2 regions of the Alkalicoccus luteus genome follow, and region 1 is predicted to be linked to the other one. Evidence: riboswitches for the same ligand, from Rfam matches in the RefSeq annotation. Region 1 holds a riboswitch; the other holds the start of a gene.
The links. Region 1 has a riboswitch for lysine ahead of lysA (diaminopimelate decarboxylase). Riboswitches for the same ligand answer to the same signal wherever they lie in the genome.

Region 1 (10,298 bases):
TTGATTCAAGTTCATCCCTCCTATAAACTATACTGAGAGAAGAGGAGGGATCGTTCGTGCGGAAGTGGTTTACATTAGCAGCGGCGGCTGCAGCTTTAGGGGCGGCTTTAGTCGTTATTGTCGACTATGGGGAAGACACTGAAGAAAGCAGTGAAGCGCTGGAAGCATATATGGAAGCCGGCGGTATAGAACGCGAGACGCTTTCAGAAGAGGAAATGGTCAGCCTGGACCCGCTTGACGGTGTTGGCTCCGAGCCGGGCATGCAGGCACCGGACTTTTCTCTGCCGACCCTCCATGAGGATCAGCTCAGCCTGGCAGACCTGGAAGGCGATTATGTCGTTTTAAATATCTGGGCGACCTGGTGTCCGCCTTGCAGAGATGAAATGCCTGATTTTGCGGCTTTTTATGAAGACTATAAAGATGATGGGGTGCATGTACTTGGACTCAACCGAACGGCTACGGAACCCGGGATAGATGCAGTCAGGCAGTTTGCGGAAGATTTCAGCATTCCGTTCCCTGTGATTATCGATGAGGAGGACGTTGTAGAGGACCTCTACAGTGTATATGTGATGCCGACTACGTATATCATCACACCAGACGGCAGAGTGGCTATGAATCGTCCGGGTTATATATCGTATGACGTATTGGAAGAGCAGTACTTGTCAATCAGAGAACAATACGAAGATGAGGCATAGCATACGCAGCACGTATAACGGGCATCGTTCAGAATTCGCCAAACGGATTTACCTCCCTCTATAATATGAAAAAAGCAGAAGCCAGTTCAATGGCTTCTGCTTCCAGAGTGTTGATGAAGTCATGTTAGGTGAATAAGGTTGCATCTGCCTGTATCTGCGGACCCTCGCTTTCCGGAGGGAACGGGCTCAGCTAACCGCTTCCTTCTTCCGTAGGAAGCGCTGGATCTTCGCTTCGTTCTGATCCTCCAGGAGTCGAGCTCCTTCGATGTCGGCAGCTGGCAGTCTGTTTCACGTACTTGGTTAGGTCTGCACGATCGGCTTCCAAACAGATAGATCCTTCCCGATGTGTCCGGCGTGCCCGTGGAAGCCGCGCAGCCTGAAGATCCCGTGCCGTTCAGATCTGCAACGGCATCAACGTACGAGCGGAGCCGGACTAGGTCTTGAAGGCTTCTCGTGAGAAGCCTGTGTCCGAGTGAAGCCGCGCCATTTTCCCTTCATAAAGGGGCCCCTGAGAAATAGCTGAAGGCCAGCCCACGGCAGGCTAGGTAAGCAGAGGGGAAATACAATCAAACGAATCAACATGGAAGTTGAAAGACTTTTTCAACAGCCTGAAAGCAGAAGCCAGTTCAATGGCTTCTGCTTTTTTTATACTCGGTGGTTCTCATAGTGCTCAGCTTTCGTCAGCGAGCGAATGTCCTTCAGCTGTTGATCTGAAAGAGGACCGGCTTCAGCTGCTAGAATCGTTTCCTGAACCTGTTCAACGGAGCTCGCTCCAGGAATAACAACATCACAAGCAGGATCGGCCAGCACGTAGCGCAAAGCTAGGCTGTTAAGAGTCATGCCCCAGTCCGAAGCATATGCTTGCAGATCATGCAGTGTGTCACGAAGCTCGCTGCCGGAGTAGGACAAATACCCTTCATCTGTGAGCTTACGTGTGAAACGCTCTGTTAAGAGCCCCTTAGCCAGCGGACCTCTGGCAATAATGGAAACCGAATGCTCTTGGAGGAAAGCACTGAGTTCTTCAGGACGGCGGTCCAGTATGCTGTACTGCATCATATTGGAGACGACACCCGTAACAGGCGCCCATTTATTAATAACATTCGGTCGTATAGAGGAGGTTCCATAGGCCTGAATCAACCCATCGCGCTTTAATAATTCCAGAGCTTCCCGCGTTTCGTCGAAGGGATCATCGATTGTACCGCCGTGAAGCTGGTATACATCAATGCTGTCAGTGTTGAGACGCTTCAGCGACTGCTTACAGGCTTCGATCAGATAAGATTTAGATGGATTCCAGCTCCAGGTTGTCTGGTCAGAGCTCCAGTCATTTCCACCTTTCGTTGCAATTGTGACGCTGTTTCTGTAGGGTGTAAGGCCTCTGCCCACGTTTTCTTCGTTACGCCCAAATTGATAAAGATCGGCTGTATCAAAATAAGTAATTCCGCCGTCCACAGCGGCGTGTAGAATTCGTTCTGCTTCCTTATAATCTTCCGGAAGCGACATACATCCAAAACCTAATACAGAAGCTTTAATGAGTGAATTTCCAATCGTACTAGACTGCATCCAACCCCTCCTTTAAATTAACTCTAGTAGAGCAATTGCAGTTTTGCAAGGAATCCTCTATGCTCAGAACATGGAGGGATAATGATGAAGGACCATTTGCATGAAGAAACTTTACATAAAGAACGCATTTATCAAGGGCGCATAATTGAGTTAGAAAATCATACAGTGAGACTGCCGGACGGCAAGGAAAGCAAACGGGAGGTTGTCCGTCATCCTGGAGCAGTTGGCATCATCTGCTTCCGCGATGATAAGCTCATTCTCGTTTATCAGTACAGAAAAGCATTAGGTAAAGTAATTGCAGAGATCCCGGCCGGGAAATTGGATGAGGGAGAAAGCCCTGAAGTTTGTGCAGTTAGAGAGCTGGAAGAAGAAACAGGAATAAAAGCAGGATCATGCAGATTCCTTTGTTCGTTCTATACGAGTCCAGGATTCGCGGATGAACTTGTACATATTTATATTGCTGAAGATCTAAAGGCCGGACACAAAGCTGCAGATGACGATGAATTTGTTGAGATGGCTGAGGTCAGTTTAGAAGAAGCATCAGCGTTTATAGAAGATGGTACCATTCATGATGCTAAAACGCTGTATGCTGTTCAATACCTGCAGCTGCAAAAAGAACGGTCATCAAGCAGACCTAAATAATAATTATTATTATATTGTTATGATAATCATTATCATTTGACACCCATTTTCAATACTGCTTATAATAATAGCAGAAATGAAGGCAAGCTCCGCTCATACAGGAGCTGCTGAATGGAGGACGACTGTCAATGGAGCAGCGCATTGAAAGAATAAAAAAACAACTTCATTCCCAGAGCTATAAACTCACTCCGCAGCGGGAAGCTGTCGTTCGAGTGCTGCTCGAACATGAGGAAGACCACCTCAGCGCCGAAGATGTTTACATGCTGGTCAAAGAAAAATATCCGGAAATTGGGCTTGCCACAGTGTACCGGACGCTTGAACTTCTTACCGAATTGAAAATCGTAGACAAAATTAATTTCGGGGACGGCGTGTCCCGCTATGATCTTCGTAAAGAAGGTGCCACACACTTTCATCATCATCTAGTCTGCCTGGAGTGCGGAGCAGTTGATGAAATTCAGGAGGATCTGCTTGGTGATGTGGAGAAGATCGTGGAACAGCGGTGGAAGTTCGACATTAAAGATCACCGGCTTACGTTTCACGGTATTTGTCATCGGTGTAACGGCAGGTAGTCGCTGTACCAGCAAGAAGTCCCATTCTATAACTTACGCTGAACGGAAGCCTCAGACTATTCTGAGGTTTTTTGTGTTGTCAGCTATTGATTCAGAAGAATATATCGCATAGTCAATAAAATTCAGGACATTTTTTCAATGCCAACTGCACAAAGGTACGTACCTGTGGTATTCTGAAAGAAGCAGGAGGTGGCAGGATGTGCACCATGAAATAGAAACATTCATTCACTATTTGACGGTTGAAAAAGGCCTTTCACCCAACTCCGTTTCAGCCTCTGAACGGGATCTGCGTGCATATGCCGCATATCTCCAGCAAACAGCTGATTTAAAGGATTGGAACGATGTCATGCGTCACCATATATCAGGTTTTCTCCGGCATCTCTTTGAGAATGGACGAGCAGCCTCTACGACAGCAAGGATGCTTTCTACTGTCCGCTCCTTTCACCGCTTTATGCTGCGGGAAAAACTGTCGGCTCAGGATCCTTCCTCTGACGTTGATGCACCGAAGCAGGAACGCAGGTTGCCAAAAGTGCTTTCTGCTGCAGAAGTAGAGAAGCTTCTCGATGATCCTGCGGGAAAGAAAAAGCCGATCGAGCTGCGGAACAAAGCCATGCTCGAATTGTTGTACGCAACAGGAATGCGGGTGACAGAGCTTTGTACGTTAAAAACATCGGATGTCCATTTACAGATGGGATTTGTCCAGTGCAGAGGAAAAGGGAGCAAAGAACGAATAGTTCCGCTGGGCAGCCATGCATCAACGGCCCTGCAAAACTACCTGGATTACGGACGGTCTGAATTGATGAAAAAGAAGCAGAGTGACGATCTTTTTTTAAATCATCACGGAAACGTTCTCACGAGACAAGGGTTTTGGAAAATTATTAAGAAACTGGCACAGGAAGCGGGAATTGAAAAAGAGCTTTCTCCGCACATGCTGCGCCACTCATTCGCTACACATTTATTGGAAAATGGAGCTGATTTGCGCGCTGTTCAGGAAATGCTTGGACATGCCGATATTTCGACCACGCAAATCTATACACACGTAACAAAAGTACGCATGAGGGAAGTGTATACACAGCATCATCCTCGTGCGTGATGCTTTTTGAATAGAGGTCTGACTTCTGACAACAGAACAAAGATTTCTTCATTATTTAGTTAGGAGTGACAAACATGAGAGCTTATAAGCGGATTTTTCTCGTCGTAATGGATTCTGTAGGGATAGGTGAAGCACCGGATGCAGCGGCATTTGGTGACACAGGCGCTGATACACTTGGTCATATCGCTGAAAAAATGAACGGCTTGCAAATGCCTCATTTGGATCAGCTTGGACTTAGCTCTATCAAGACATATAAAGGGGTGTCGCAGCCGAAACAAACAATTGGGTCTTATGGAACGATGATAGAGAAGTCAGCCGGCAAAGATACGATGACCGGGCACTGGGAAATCATGGGTCTTTACATTGATCAGCCGTTTCGCACGTTTCCTGAAGGTTTTCCAAGCGCTTTGATCGATCAGATTAAAGCACACACCGGGAGAGGCATTCTCGGAAACAAACCGGCTTCGGGGACCGATATTCTTGATGAACTGGGAGCCGAACACGTCCGGACAGGAGACTTGATTGTGTATACATCTGCAGATTCCGTTCTGCAGATTGCTGCTCATGAAGAAGTTGTTCCTCCGGAGGAGCTCTGGAGCATTTGTGAAGCGGTCCGGGAAATGACGCTGGAAGATCCTTACATGATCGGTCGTGTCATTGCGAGGCCGTTTGTTGGTTCAGATGGAGCGTGGGAACGTACGTCCAATCGTCACGACTACGCACTGAAGCCTTTTGGCGAAACGGTTATGAACGCGTTGGAAGATGGAGGCTTCGATTCTATTTCCATCGGTAAAATTGCGGATATTTACGATAATGAAGGCGTGACCGATTCGCTCCGTACAACTTCGAATATGGACGGTATGGATAAACTTGTGCAAACAGCAGACCGTGAGTTTACCGGCCTCAGCTTCTTAAACCTTGTTGATTTTGATGCAAAGTTTGGCCACCGGCGAGATCCGATCGGATACGGAAAGGCGCTGGAGGAATTTGATGCAAGACTGCCGGAAATCATTAGCAGACTTCGAGAAGATGATCTCCTGCTTATCACCGCGGATCATGGAAACGATCCGGTTCATCATGGAACTGATCACACACGGGAGATCGTACCGCTTTTAGCATACAGTCCTTCTTCTAATCGATCCGTTGATTTAGGAAGACGCAGTACTTTCGCTGACATTGGAGCGACTGTTGCGGATAACTTTAAGGTTACAATGCCGGAATACGGCTCCAGCTTTTTAAACGAACTGACAGGAGGAGAAAAAGCATGAATCATATCAACAAAGCAGCAGCTTATATCAACGAAAAGCTTGGCAACCTGAAGCCGGAGACTGGCTTAATCCTCGGCTCCGGTCTGGGTGTCTTAGCAGAAGAGATTGAAAATTCTGTAGCTATTCCATATCAGGATATTCCCGGCTTTCCAGCTTCTACGGTTGCAGGCCATAAAGGTCAGCTTGTCGCAGGGAAGCTCGAGGGAAGAGATGTCGTCGCGATGCAGGGACGCTTCCATTTTTATGAAGGCTATCCAATGGAGCTCGTTACGCTGCCTGTGAGAGCCATGCAAGCAGCTGGGGTAACCGAGCTGATCGTGACAAATGCTGCGGGCGGTATCAACGAATCGTTTGATGCTGGCAATTTGATGCTGATTGAGGACCATCTTAACATGTTTGGGACCAATCCGCTTATTGGGGAAAATGTAGAAGCGCAGGGGCCGCGTTTTCCGGATATGTCCAAGCCCTATAACCCGGACATGATCCGCCTTGCTGCAGATGCAGCTTCAGAACATGGAATTGACGTTAAAAGAGGCGTATATGCCGGAACGACCGGACCGTCCTACGAAACACCGGCAGAGGTTCGTATGCTGCGAGTACTTGGTGCAGATGCGGTCGGTATGTCTACCGTTCCAGAGGTCATCACTGCCGGTCACTGCGGAATGCGGGTTCTCGGAATTTCCTGTATTTCAAATATGGCAGCGGGGATTCTTGATCAGCCGCTTACCCACGATGAAGTAATGGAAACGACGGAAGCCGTTAAGCAGGATTTCATACAGCTCGTTAAGGCTATTGTGCACAAGCTGAACGGATAAAAATAAACGTGAGGCACTTGATTTCGGATTGAGTTGCCGCACAGGGAAGGTGTGCTGGAAGATGCGAATGGTAGATGTAATTGAAAAAAAGCGTTCCGGACAGGAATTGACCGATGAGGAAATTGCCTACGTCATTGAGGGCTACACGAACGATTCCATTCCTGATTATCAAGTGTCAGCTCTTTTAATGGCGGTTTACTTCCAAGGAATGAGCGCCAGAGAAACAGCCGTCCTGACTCAGGCGATGGTTGATTCCGGTGAAACGATCGACCTGTCTTCGATTCACGGCCATAAGGTAGACAAGCATTCTACTGGAGGAGTTGGAGATAAGATCAGTTTTATCATCGGTCCGCTTGTAGCGTCGGTGGGGGTGCCGGTGGCTAAAATGAGCGGCAGAGGGCTTGGTCACACGGGAGGTACGATTGATAAGCTGGAGTCAATCAATGGATTTAATGTAGAAGTAAGCAAAGAGGATTTTATCCGGCTTGTAAATGAGAATAAACTTGCCGTGGCAGGCCAGACCGGCAACCTGGCACCGGCCGATAAGAAGTTGTATGCACTTCGTGATGTAACGGCGACAGTCGATTCAATTCCTCTCATTGCCGGATCGATTATGAGTAAAAAAATTGCCTCAGGCGCTGACAGCATCGTGCTGGATGTGAAGACAGGCTCCGGAGCTTTTATGAAAACGTTGGAAGAGTCGAAAAAACTGGCTCAGGAAATGGTGACCATCGGTACAAATCTCGGTAGAAATACAGTTGCTGTGATTAGTGATATGAATCAGCCGCTCGGCTACGAAATAGGAAATGCAAACGAGATTCGAGAAGCAGTAGATGTTCTTCGAGGGAAAAACGTTGAGGATCTCCGTGAGCTTTCACTTGAAATTGGAAGTCATATGGCTCTGCTTGCAGGGGTATTCGACAGCTATGAGCAAGCGTATGAGAAACTCGCTGCGAATCTTGACAACGGAGAAGCCTTTGAAGTCATGAAAACGTTTGTCGCTGCCCAGGGTGGCGATGTGTCTATGGTAGAAAATACAGATCTTCTCCCTGGCGCTTCTCATTCCATTGACGTCCCTGCAAAAACTGCCGGGTATATAACAGCAATTGAAGCTCATTCCATTGGGACTGCCGCGATGTACTTAGGTGCCGGCAGGGAAACGAAAGAAAGTAAGATTAAACACGGGGTCGGCATCTCGCTGCGTAAAAAAATTGGTGATTATGTTGAAGCTGGAGAATCGCTAGCTGTACTGCACTCTGATACAGAATCACAGGAAGATGCGCGCAGTCTAGTAAGAGAAGCCTATGAAATACGTGCGGAGCGTGTGTCCTCGCCAACATTAATTTATGAAGTAATCCGCTGAAGCTCGGAGTTGCAAAGCCTGCTAACCTGTGCTATATTAGCCAGAACTGAATAGAAGAAAGATAGAGGTGCCGGTAAAGGGATCAGTATGCTGTGGGATAAGGACAAGTGGTACGAGCAGCAGAAAGGCCCGCCGGCCGAAGAAAAACACGGATGTCCAGCCGTGTATTTCTGGGGCTGCACTGAAGAAGTGCAGCACTGTCACAGGAAGTTGTGGAGAACTATCTTTCCGATCGTTGTTAGACGAGAGGAATGATGGATGCAGCTGCCATCATTCCTCTTTTATTTAGGGGCGGCAGCCGGGATAATGTTTGTAAAGGAGAGATTTGAATTGGTTCAATATGGAACTCAGCGGATCAACGAGGCAGGAAGACTGGAAATTGGAGGAGTAGATGCTGCTGTTTTGACAGAAGCATATGGAACGCCTTTATTTGTTTATGATGTGGAGGATATCCGCAGGCGTGCAGCTGCGTTCCATCAAGCTTTTCAGAATGAACAGGTAAACTATCAAATTGCATACGCATCCAAAGCCTTCAGCTGTATCGCCATGCTGGAGCTGGCTGCTGATCTGGAGCTGAGCTTGGACGTGTGTTCTGAGGGAGAACTGTATACCGCTGCAAAAGCCGGTTTTCCGATGGAAAATATTCATTTCCACGGCAACAATAAGACTCCGCAGGAGCTGGAGATGGCTGTTGAACATGGAATCGGCTGCATTGTCGTCGATAACTTTACGGAATTGAGCTGGCTCATGGCCTTGACAGAATCAAAGAAGCAGCAGATGGACGTGCTGATCCGGATTACTCCAGGAGTAGAAGCCCATACGCATGAATATATTTCAACCGGACAGGAAGATTCAAAATTCGGATTCGATTTGAACAGTGGTCAGGCGGACAAGGCAGTCAACATGCTGAAGGATCACAAGTGGCTTCGTCTGCAGGGCGTGCATTCTCATATCGGTTCTCAAATTTTCCGGGCGGAAGGATTTGAAGAAGCAGTTCGTGCAGTCTTTCATTCGATTCGCAAATGGAATCATGAGTTTGGATTTTATCCACAGGTGCTTAACGTGGGCGGTGGGTTTGGAATCCGCTATGCAGAAGGTGATAAGCCGCTTCCGCTCGGTGATTATATTACCCGTATGGTCAAAGAAGTGAAAAACGAGGCAGCTTCCATGAATAAGCCGGTTCCGGAAATATGGATCGAGCCGGGCAGGGCACTTGTCGGTGAAGCCGGAACGACTATTTATTCGCTTGGAGCACGAAAAGAAATTCCGGACGTCCGGACGTACCTGTCTGTTGATGGTGGCATGACCGACAACATTCGTCCGGCTCTTTATCAGGCAGAATATTCCGCACTGCTGGCAAACCGTGCTAATGATCCGATTGAAGAACAGGTTTCCATCGCTGGCAAGTGCTGCGAAAGCGGCGATATGCTGATCTGGGATTTGGACCTTCCTAAAGCAGGCAGCGGGGATCTTTTAGCCGTGTTTTCAACCGGAGCCTACGGATATTCCATGGCTAATAATTATAACCGGATTTTACGTCCGGCTGTTGTGTTCGTCGAAAATGGACGACATGAATGCGTTATTCGCAGAGAAAGCCTTGAAGATCTCGTTAAATTGGAAGAAAGGTACAGCCTCCTCCAGAAAGAAAGCAGCCGCACAAGTTAACAGAGAAGAATAGAGGGCCGTCAGATACGCGTTTTCTGACGGTCCTGTTTTAGTTGAAAGAGAACCTGTAAAAAATAGATGGACGTTTATCAAATGGGCCAGCAAAAGGTTTGTCATTCGCCAAGCTGTGTAAAATCTGATAAACTGTTTTTGTTCCTTATTTTATTCACGCGGAGGTTTTACATAATGAAAAAAGGTGAAATTCGTTTTGAAAATGGCGAAGTAATTAAAATTGATTTTTTTGAAGAGGATGCTCCAGGTACGGTTGCTAACTTTGAGAAGCTTGCAAATGACGGCTTTTACAACGGACTGACATTCCACCGTGTTATTCCTGGCTTTGTAGCTCAAGGCGGCTGCCCTAACGGAACCGGCACAGGTGGACCAGGCTACACCATCAAATGCGAAACAGAAGGCAACCCTCATCGTCATCAAAAAGGCAGCCTGTCTATGGCGCACGCAGGCAAAGATACAGGCGGGAGCCAGTTTTTCCTCGTACTTGAACCTCAGCCTCATCTGGACGGTGTGCATACGGTATTTGGACAGATCACAGAAGGCCTGGATACGATGGATCGGATCCGTCCGAATGACACGATGCAAGAAGTTACAGTTTTTGATGCCTGAAACTAGC
Region 2 (10,930 bases), on a different contig from region 1:
AACCGCAATACCTGCAAGAAGCGTTGCTTTACGACGGTTCCAGTTCAGCTGGCGCATCACATACGATACGCTTACTTCCAGCAGGGAAATCGCAGAAGACAGCGCAGCGATTGCGACCAGGAAGAAGAAGAAAATCCCAAAGATCGTACCTGCTCCGCCCATCTGGTTGAATACTTCCGGAAGTACGATAAAGATCAGACCAGGGCCATCGTCCGGCTCTACGTTTGCAAACGTGAATACCGCAGGGAAAATCACGATACCTGCGACGATCGCAAACAGCGTATCAAGCGTCACAACACTACCCGCTGCCGTCGTCAAATTCGCTTCACGAGACAGATAGCTGCTGTAGGTGATCATTGCACCCATACCGAGTGAGAGCGTAAAGAATGCTTGTCCAACAGCAGAGGACCATACCCCAGGCTCTGCAAACGCGGACCAGTCCGGTGTGAACAGGAAGGCAAGACCTTCGCCTGCGCCGTCAAGGGTCAGACTGTAAACAGCTAAGAAAATAAGGATGATGGCAAGGAGCGGCATGAAGATTTTATTCGACAGCTCAATCCCCTTCTTAACGCCGAAGAAGACAATTCCGAGTACAAGGGCCATGAAGATGACCTGCCAGACAACCGGTGCTGCAGCTCCGCCGATAAAGGTCACGAAGAAGTCAGCGTAGTTGCCTTCCCCTACTCCAGTTGCCTGTCCAGTCAGATAGGCGAAGAAGTAGTAAACAACCCAGCCGGCAATAACGCCGTAAAAGGACAAGATTAAAAAGGACGTCAGCACCCCTAGGATACCACCGATGACCCAAGGTTTCCCTGGTGCAATATTGTTGTAGGATCCGACTACATCAGACTGTCCGCGGCGTCCGACGGAAAATTCCGCAAGCAGGACCGGCAGCCCGATCAGGAAGATACACAGCACATAAATGAGCAGAAAAGCGGCACCCCCGCTTTCGCCGGCGACATAGGAAAAGCGCCAGATATTTCCGAGTCCGACGGCGGACCCAACTGCCGCAAGGATAAAGCCAAGTTTCGTTGCAAATTGTTCTCGTTGATTGGTAACCACGATGAAATCCCTCCCTCTCTATTTATCGAACCATGGTACGCTATTCGTATGATCTCCCCCTGATACTTCCCTCCTTATCGATTTCCATAATTAATCAAAAAAGGCTTCTTTGCTATTTCATTATAATTATATAATGGAAAATTGTCAAAGACTTTTCTGAATATTTCTTTTATGTAGAAAATTGAAATTATCGTTAGTATATCAACGTTTTCGACGGGTTTCTACACGTTTTGCAGTATCCTCATGGAAAATTAATTATTTTTTTCTCATAATGTATACAAGCGCGTATAAACACCGTTATACGAGGACTGTATCGTAACGAGCCAACCTTCATGAAAAAACGAGTGTCTTTCCGCAGGAACACGGAAAAACACTCGTTGAGGGTTTCGGTTTTATGATATTGCGGCAGAACGATCATCTAACCGCTTCGTGTAGATACGAATGCCGAACAGCAGCAGCGCCAGCATCCCGGCTCCGGCAGCGAGCCCAAGCAGCGTGCTGCCCGTAAGGCCGAGCACGAGGAATGAGGCGGATGCCGTGACACCGATTAGAAGCGCATACGGCAGCTGCGTGAGCACGTGATCGATGTGATGACTCCCTGCACCTGCTGAGGACAGAATGGTCGTATCCGAAATCGGCGAGCAGTGATCTCCAAAAATGGATCCGGCCAGAACAGCCGCCAGCACTGGCAGCATGAGCGTAATATCAACAGCCGCAGCGATATCTCCGGCAATCGGCAGCATGATGGCGAATGTGCCCCAGGAAGTTCCTGTGCTGAATGCCATAAATCCTGCAAGTACAAACAGCAGAACTGGAAGCAGCGCCGCTGGAATAAAGGTATCCACCTGTGATGCCAGGTACTCCCCTGTTCCGAGCGCATCAATGACTTCAATAATCGTCCATGCAAACACGAGAATATATACAGCCGGAAGCATCGACTTTACCCCGCTCCAAAGTCCGAGTCCGATCTGAGAAACACGGATACGGCGGAAGAAAGCGAGGATGAGCGCAGATGCAAAGCTGATTAACCCGCCGTACAGCAGTGCAGCAGCGACGTCTGTGTTTTCAAACACAGCCAGGATGCTGGCTTCCCCTTCCGTTCCTTGAATGCCGGTGATGACCATAAACAGAACGGTTGCTCCGATAAGAATTAAAATGGGGATAACTAGATCGGCAACCTTCCCATCCGTTTGCGGAACAGTCTCTTCGTTTTCGCCGGGTATAGCCCCGCGGGAACGGTCTACCAGTTCACCTGTTTCGATTGCCCGGTGTTCATGTTTACGCATCGGTCCAATATCCAGCTTCCAGTAGGCGACGGCAAATACGGCAATGATCGCAAATACCGCATAGAAATTCATCGGTGCAATCATCAGAAATGCCTGCAGCGATCCATACTGGGCTACGCCATGAGTGGCCAGAATCCCCCCGATAATCGTGATGATGTACGCACCCCAGCTGGAAACCGGTGATATAACGCACATCGGCGCTGCTGTCGAATCGACGACGTAAGCAAGCTTCGCCCGGGAAATACGATGCCTGTCCGTCAACGGTCTGCTGACGTTCCCGACCGTTAAGCTGTTGAAATAATCATCAATAAAGATGATGATGCCAAGGAAGCCAGCAGTGAACTGTGCTCCTGCCCGGGTTTTCACACGCGCAAGCGCCCACTCCCCAAATGCACGGCCACCTCCGGTGATCGTGATAAGAGCTGCGATCATCCCCAGCAGAAAGAGAAACAGAATAATATAAAATTCCCACGTATTCACCCCGTCAGCTGTCCAGAAAATCGACGTGACGGTTCCTGCTATATCGGCAATGGCCGCATTTACAAACATATCCTCTGTCTGATGCACCATCAGCGCACCGACAATAATCCCTGCTCCGAGTGACAGCAGCACACGCTTTGTAATCAGTACAAGTACGAGTGCGAGCACCGGCGGCAGCAGTGATAAAATTCCATGTTCCACGTTCGTCATCCTCCCTTTTATCCATACAAAAAGAGCAGGGGAAGCCCCTGCTCGTTGTATCACAGTTGATTCCTCCGTCAGGCAGCTCTCCACAGTTCCCTGTGACAGTGCTTTATCTGTTCAATAAAGCCCCAGCTGAATGAACCGGCTGTCCATTCGCTTCGGCAGCATTGCCTTTCCTGAATCGTCCCTGCCCTGCCGGACTCGGATTCAGTACTGATCGCAGCTGCTCCTCCACCTCACATGACGTGAGGTATCTACCATTTATTCATTATGACTGTGGAATCATATCACAGATTCTGACCGTCTTCAACCACTCTCTCCAAAGTCTGAAAAGTGTGAGGATGCTGATTTTTCTCATCCATCTGACCGTTCATCTCCGCTGTAACGGCCCATTCCTTTTCGTCGAATGGAGGAAAGAACGTATCGCCTTCAAACGAAGCATCGATGCGTGTCAAATACATACGTGCCGCATAAGGAAGAAACATTTCGTACAGCTCTGCTCCCCCCATGATGACGATTTCTTCGTCTTCCGCTGCGAGTGCCAATATGTCATTCATATCGCTGATCGTTTCGATTCCTTCATGCGAAAAAGAAGCGTCGCGCGTCAGCACGAGGTTACGCCGTTTCGGGAGAGGTCTGCCGATTGATTCAAACGTCTTACGCCCCATCACGACCGTTTTATGCAGCGTCGTCTGCTTGAAAAAAGCTAGATCGCCCGGCAGCTTCCACGGCATGCCCCCGTCCTTACCGATGACCCTGTCCCGATCCATGGCCGCAATCATCGAAATCATACCGACACCTTCCCTTTAATCGCAGGGTGCGGATCATATCCGGACAGCTCAAAGTCTTCGAACGTAAAATCTTCGATTCGCTTTACATCCGGGTTGAGCTTCATGATTGGCAGCGGGCGCGGATCGCGCGAAAGCTGCTCTTTTACCTGCTCTACATGATTATTATAAATGTGCACATCGCCAAACGTATGCACAAAATCCCCTGGCTTCAAGCCGCATTCCTGAGCGATCATCATTGTCAGGAGCGAGTAGGAACCGATGTTAAACGGCACCCCCAAAAACACATCCGCCGACCGCTGATACAGCTGGCAGGAAAGTCTGCCGTCTGCCACATAAAATTGAAACAGGCAGTGGCATGGTGCAAGCGCCATTTCATCAAGCTCTCCTACGTTCCAAGCGTTCACGACCATTCGACGTGAATCCGGATTCGACTTAATCGTGTCAATCACGTTCCGCAGTTGATCGATTTGTCTGCCATCCGGCGCCGGCCAGCTTCTCCACTGCCGGCCGTAGACGGGACCAAGGTCCCCATCGTCACCAGCCCACTCGTTCCAAATTCGTACGCCGTTCTCCTGCAGGTACTTCACGTTTGTATCACCTTTAATGAACCAGAGCAGCTCATAGATCATCGCCTTTACGGCCATTTTCTTTGTCGTCACAAGTGGAAAGCCTTCTTCTAAATTCATGCGCATCTGATAGCCGAATGTGCTGATCGTTCCTGTACCGGTCCGGTCTTCTTTAGCAGTTCCGTTCTCTAAAACGTGTCTGCACAGATCGAGATAGGTTTTCATGAGAATCCTCCTTTTATTTCGTCACCGGCGATGCCTTGCCGTACGTCTTTTCCAGCTTCCAGGCAAGTACATCCCGCAAAAATTCCGGCATAAAGTACTGTTTTGAATGGAGATCATTCATCAGCGGATATAAATGGCTGAACGTAAATAGATCCGGAACAGCCAGGCTGTAGATACGGCGGTCTTCAATCAGCCGCTCGGCATCTCCATTTATGAGGCCCTCCCTGCCATAAAAAGATGTCATTCCAAGCACTTTCCCGCGAAAGCCGTAGCCTCGCAGACGGTAGTGAATCATCGTTTCTTCATTGGAAAGACGGATGATTTTCTTTAAATCGGTTCCCTCGATTTTTACGACAGCAGGGTTGATTGGATGAGGACAGATTTGATGGAGATGATGTCGCGTGACCTGGCCTGCAGGCAGGCTGTTTAACAGCAGTCCGGCATTGAACATAGCTGCATCTGCGCTGCACCACTCACGAAGGCCCTCTGCGGCAAGTGCGGTAAGCGAGGACGGTTCATACCAGGAAACGTGCAGCGCTTCAGGCAGTTCAGCGACCGGATGATAAAGCTGAGGCAGTGCTTCTGCTTCCAGCCGCTCCAGATGACGCCCGGTTTCGCCATCCCCCCGGATGCCCTTTACTTCATGAGTGTGAATATGCTTGACACGCGCCGGACTGCCGCTTTCTGTTTCGATCGTAATTTCGCCAATATGGGAAGCGGAACGTCCGCACTGGTGAATCCACGTTTGATGATGCAGCTCGCCATTCTCCAGAACATGATGCGTATGGGCTCCGAGTATCACCGAGATAGCTGGAAACGCCTCTGCTAGTTCGCGGTCAAGCCGAAGTCCGAGGTGGGATAAACAGATGATGCCGTCAGCATGCCGGCTCATCTCAGGGAGAAGCTCGCCCATCTCCTGCAGTGGGTCTTCCACTTTCCATCCGAGCTCCTCATAAAACTGATAAAACGGAATGGTTAATCCAACGACCGCAAGCCGGTAGCCATCCGGGAGTGTGTAAAGCTCCCACGGCTTGCACCAGGATGGACGATTACCATCCGGATGGTACAGGTTGGCTACGAGTACATCAAACTCTGCTCGTTCATAGAGAGATTCAAGTGCCGCTTTCGGCAGTGTGATGCCTTCGTTATTACCGATGGTCACTGCGTCATAGCGCATCTCGTTTAACAGCTCCGTGTTTCCACGACCCATCAGGCCTTCTGTTAACGGGTGCACCCGGTCGCAGTGATCGCCTATATCATAAAGGAGGACATGCTCACCTCGCTCTTCTGCTGCTTTCCGTTTCACCTTCAGCAGGGCAGCAGCAGCAGGCCACTGGTCCAGCTCGCTGTGAAGATCATTTGTATGCAGAATCGTTACTGTTGCCACGCCGGGACCTCCTTTTATAATCCGGTTATTCCTTCATAGATAAGCCTGATGCCGATCAAGAGCAGCACAATTCGCAGCGCGAGCACGAGTGTATCACTTTTCAGCCGGCGATTGATCCATGCCCCTATCTTCCCGCCGAACCAAGCTCCCGGAATGAGAGCTGCTGCGTATACCCAGTCCACATTCCCAAGTGCGACGTGGGATGCAGAGCTTACAAGCGCAGAGAGAAAGACGAGAAACATGGACGTTGCTACTGCAAAATGCGGCGGAAAGGCAAAGAGAATGATCATAGCAGGCACCATAAGCGAGCCGCCGCCAATGCCGAACAAGCCGGAAAACATGCCGACAAAAAAGGCAATTGAAATGCCAAGCCACGCTTCATAGCCATATTCACGGATCGTGCCGTCCGGCTCGCGGAAAGTCCGTTTGATTCCGCCCGGCCGAAGGGGAATCGGCTTAATTCGGTGCCGGATCAGCAGGATAAACGATACGATAATAATAAAGACGCCGAATGCGATTAAAAAACTTGCGACATCAATGCCGCTGTTCAGCCAGACGCCGAACAGGGCTCCAGGACCGCTCCCTGCAAAGAAGAGCAGCCCGCTTTTTAAATCAACGACTTTCTGCTTCATATAAGCAAGCGTCGACGAGAGACCGGTAAAAATCATCACCAGCAGCGATGTTCCGACCGCTGTCTGCGGCGTAATGCCGCTTAACAGCTCTGTATAGCCTCCGAGCACCATAAGTGCCGGGACGATAATTATTCCTCCTCCAAGTCCCATAACGCTGCCGACAATCGCAGCTGCAAGACCGAGGAAGGCAAGGGCAATCCATTCCATTCGTCATGTACTCCTCTGAAAAGCAGCGGAGGTCAGTCTTCGTTATCAAATAATCCAAGCTGCTTCGGAGCCGGCCCCTTTACCGGCAGACCAGCCATTTCCTGCAGCCGCTTTGCATTGCCGGCTGCGTGACCTCCTGAATTGTTGTTAAACACGACTGTCACCGCGCGTGATTGGTTCGTAAGCTTCTCCACTTTTTCGAGTATGTCGTGGAGCTCTTCTTCGTTATAATCGTACAAATAGCGGACTTCGCGCCACTTCTGCCCCGGGGCCGGCTTTTGCCAGGCCGCTTTATTCCGGCCGTGAAGCCTCACAAGCGTATGCTCCTTGTGTGTGGCTTCTCCGACCCATGGAATGGATCGTTCACCGATCTGAGGCTCATCGCAGACGCTGTGAATCCAGTCGTCCTGCTTCATGTAATCGAGCGTTTTTTCTTTGTATGCCTCTGTATACCACGAGGAATGACGGAATTCGAGCGCTGCCGGAAAACGACGCAGCTCTTCCCGGAGCCACTTTATGTATTGCACATGCTTTTGTGTGCAGTCAAACCAGGGCGGGAATTGGCACAGGACGTAGGACAGCTTTCCAGCTTCCAGCATCGGCGTGAAGGCAAGCCGAAAGGCCTCCAGCATTTCCTCCCGTGAATCAAATGGGCTTCTGCCGCGCTGATGACCGGTCATCCCTTGATACGCTTTTGGAATAAATTGAAACCCTTCAGGCGTCTCCCCAAGCCACTTTTGAATATTTTTAGCCGGCGGGACGGCATAAAAAGAGGAGTCGAGCTCTACTGCCGGAAAATGCCTGGCGTATGCCTCCAGTTTAGACGCTTTCGAAGGAAGATCCTCATAAAGCGTATCGTGGTCTCCCCAGCCTGTCAGTCCTATATCTATTCTGCCCATGATACCCGCTCCTTTCAAGTGCTTTTTCGCTTATTCGCTCTGAACTTCCTTTCCCCCGGAAAAGAGAAGTCGAAACAAAAAGCGGACCCGCCGAAAGGCAGATCCGCTTCAGAGCAAATGCGTATTACCCGATTGAACCTTCCATCTCGAACTTAATGAGACGGTTCATTTCAACCGCATATTCCATTGGAAGCTCTTTCGTAAATGGCTCGATGAAGCCCATTACGATCATTTCCGTTGCTTCCTGCTCGGAAACACCGCGGCTCATCAGATAGAAGAGCTGCTCTTCCGAAACTTTGGAAACAGTCGCTTCGTGCTCAAGCGAAATATTGTTGTTCAATATTTCGTTGTACGGGATTGTATCAGACGTTGACTCATTGTCCATGATGAGCGTATCACACTCAATGTTGGAACGGGAACGCTCTGATTTACGCCCGAAGTGCACGATTCCGCGGTACGTTACTTTACCGCCATGCTTGGAAATAGACTTCGATACGATCGAAGAAGAACAGTCAGGCGCAAGGTGATGCATCTTGGCACCAGCGTCCTGATGCTGGCCTTTCCCTGCAATCGCAATGGAAAGAACGTTTCCGCGTGCACCGCGGCCTTTCATCACGACAGCCGGATACTTCATCGTCAGCTTCGAGCCGATATTTCCATCGACCCATTCCATTACAGCATTTTCTTCTGCAACGGCACGCTTTGTTACGAGATTGAATACGTTCGGCGCCCAGTTTTGAATCGTCGTGTAGCGGCAGTACGCATCTTTCTTCACGATGATTTCAACAACGGCACTGTGAAGCGAGTTCGTTGTATAAACTGGAGCAGTACAGCCCTCTACATAGTGCACGGAGCTGTCTTCATCGGCAATGATGAGCGTACGCTCGAACTGACCCATATTCTCTGAGTTAATACGGAAGTAGGCCTGGAGAGGCGTATCCGTCTTAATCCCTTTTGGCACGTAAATGAATGAACCGCCGGACCATACGGCAGAGTTCAGTGCAGCAAACTTGTTGTCGGATGGAGGAATCACTTTACCGAAGTGCTCGCGGAAGATTTCTTCATCTTCTTTAAGCGCTGTATCCGTATCCTTGAAAATGATACCCTGCTCGGTCAGCTCTTCCTTCATATTGTGATACACAACTTCAGATTCATACTGCGCAGAAACACCTGCGAGGTATTTTTGCTCTGCTTCTGGAATACCCAGCTTGTCAAACGTATTTTTAATTTCTTCCGGAACCTCATCCCAGGAACGCTCGGAACGTTCTGACGGCTTCACGTAATACGTGATCTCATCAAAGTCCAGCTCGGACAGATCGCCGCCCCACTGAGGCATCGGCATCTTATAAAATTGTTCCAGTGACTTCAGTCGGAAATCAAGCATCCACTGAGGTTCATCTTTAATCTTGGAGATTTCGCGCACGATCTCTTCGGTCAGACCTTTTTTCGAACGGAAAATCGATACGTCCTTGTCCGAAAAGCCGTACTGATACTCTTCCATTTCCGGCATTTTCTTCGCCATGGTGAAACCCTCCTTGTAAATCTATCTGCAAAAACAGCACTGACGGTCTGTTCGTTCCTGTACAACTTAGGCGCCTTTTGACGCTGTATATCCATTTTACATCATATCGGCATCACTTACAAAAAACGACTATGACTGGTCCTCTTCTTCAAGCCCCTGCTCCATTGCTTTCCAGGCAAGGGTAGCGCATTTAATCCGTGCTGGAAATTTTGCAACTCCCTGCAGCGCTTCAATGTCGCCAAGATCCAGTCCAGCTGTATCGATGTCTTTCCCGAGCATCATGTCGGAGAAAAGCGAAGACATGCGCAGCGCGTCGTCAACGGGAAGTCCTTTGACTGCCTGTGTCATCATGGACGCAGAGGACATGCTGATCGAACATCCGTCGCCGGTAAAGGCAGCTTCGGCAATGTGTCCGTCATCCACCTTCATCTGCAGCTGAATGCGGTCACCGCAAGTCGGGTTATTCATATCAACCGACAGCGTATCGCCTTCGAGCTCTTTTTTATTACGCGGATTTTTGTAGTGATCCATAATTACCTGACGGTAGAGTGTGTCCAGCTGATTACCCAAAGACATCGCCGAAATACTCCTTTGCTTTGTGAAGAGACGCGACGAAGCGGTCAACATCCTCTTCCGTATTATAAAGATAGAAACTGGCTCTTGCTGTCGCTGTCACATCCAGCCACTTCATCAGCGGCTGTGCACAGTGATGTCCCGCACGCACCGCTACACCTTCGGAATCCAACACAGTGGCAAGGTCATGCGGATGCACATCGTCGGCATTAAATGTCACGATTCCCGCCCGTTCCTCCGGGCCGTAAACCGTTACACCGTCTACATCCTTTAACTGATCAAGCGCATAGCGTGCGAGCTTTTTCTCATGTGCCTCAATGTGATCAAGACCGATTTCTTCAAGAAAATCAATGGCTGCGGCCAGCCCAATCGCACCGGCAATGATCGGTGTGCCGCCTTCGAACTTCCACGGAAGCTCTTTCCACGTAGAGTCATAAAGGCCCACGAAGTCGATCATTTCACCGCCGAACTCCACCGGCTCCATCTTCTTTAACAGGCTCTTCTTCCCGTAAAGCACACCGATACCGGTCGGACCGCACATCTTATGACCGGAGAAAGCATAAAAATCGGCATCCAGATCCTGTACGTCCACTTTCATATGCGGAACGGACTGAGCACCGTCGACGACCATCACCGCACCATGGCGGTGAGCCGTTTCCGTCAGCTCTTTGATCGGATTAACGGTACCGAGTACGTTTGATACGTGCATGACCGATACGATCTTGGTACGATCCGTGATCGTTTTCTCAGCATCTTCCATGGAAATTGTGCCGTCCGGCTGCAGCGGAATGTACTTTAATTCAGCACCTGCAGCCTTGGCGAGCTGCTGCCACGGAATGATGTTGCTGTGGTGCTCCATCGGCGTAATCACAATTTCATCTCCAGGTCCGACATTTTCCTTGCCATAGCTGGAGGCAATCAGGTTAATGGCAGTCGTTGTGCCCCGAAGAAAAACGATCTCCTCCATGCTGGAAGCACCGATGAACCGCCGAACTTTCTCACGAGCTCCTTCATAGCCATCTGTAGCCATCGAACCGAGTGTGTGGACGCCGCGATGGACATTCGAATTGTAGCGGTTGTAATAGTCCTCTACTGC

Region 2: it holds a riboswitch for lysine, as region 1 does, so the genes downstream of both, ACSZLD_RS07930 (Na+/H+ antiporter NhaC family protein) here and lysA (diaminopimelate decarboxylase) in region 1, are expected to answer to the same signal.

What each region holds. Positions count from the first base shown of each region.
Region 1 is NZ_JBPZEY010000019.1:1,192-11,489, forward strand. It holds gene ACSZLD_RS16360 (TlpA disulfide reductase family protein) at 57-695, shown strand; gene ACSZLD_RS16365 (aldo/keto reductase) at 1,341-2,255, opposite strand; gene ACSZLD_RS16370 (NUDIX domain-containing protein) at 2,340-2,897, shown strand; gene fur (ferric iron uptake transcriptional regulator) at 3,026-3,466, shown strand; gene xerD (site-specific tyrosine recombinase XerD) at 3,666-4,559, shown strand; gene deoB (phosphopentomutase) at 4,634-5,827, shown strand; gene ACSZLD_RS16390 (purine-nucleoside phosphorylase) at 5,824-6,642, shown strand; gene ACSZLD_RS16395 (pyrimidine-nucleoside phosphorylase) at 6,704-8,005, shown strand; lysine riboswitch at 8,060-8,236, shown strand; gene lysA (diaminopimelate decarboxylase) at 8,336-9,670, shown strand; gene ACSZLD_RS16405 (peptidylprolyl isomerase) at 9,857-10,291, shown strand.
Region 2 is NZ_JBPZEY010000005.1:18,652-29,581, forward strand. It holds gene ACSZLD_RS07925 (sodium-dependent transporter) at 1-1,065, opposite strand, end outside; gene ACSZLD_RS07930 (Na+/H+ antiporter NhaC family protein) at 1,455-3,029, opposite strand; lysine riboswitch at 3,104-3,274, opposite strand; gene folA (type 3 dihydrofolate reductase) at 3,320-3,823, opposite strand; gene ACSZLD_RS07940 (thymidylate synthase) at 3,820-4,614, opposite strand; gene ACSZLD_RS07945 (bifunctional metallophosphatase/5'-nucleotidase) at 4,628-6,001, opposite strand; gene ACSZLD_RS07950 (sulfite exporter TauE/SafE family protein) at 6,016-6,840, opposite strand; gene ACSZLD_RS07955 (DUF72 domain-containing protein) at 6,873-7,739, opposite strand; gene sufB (Fe-S cluster assembly protein SufB) at 7,864-9,261, opposite strand; gene sufU (Fe-S cluster assembly sulfur transfer protein SufU) at 9,391-9,837, opposite strand; gene ACSZLD_RS07970 (cysteine desulfurase) at 9,824-10,930, opposite strand, start outside.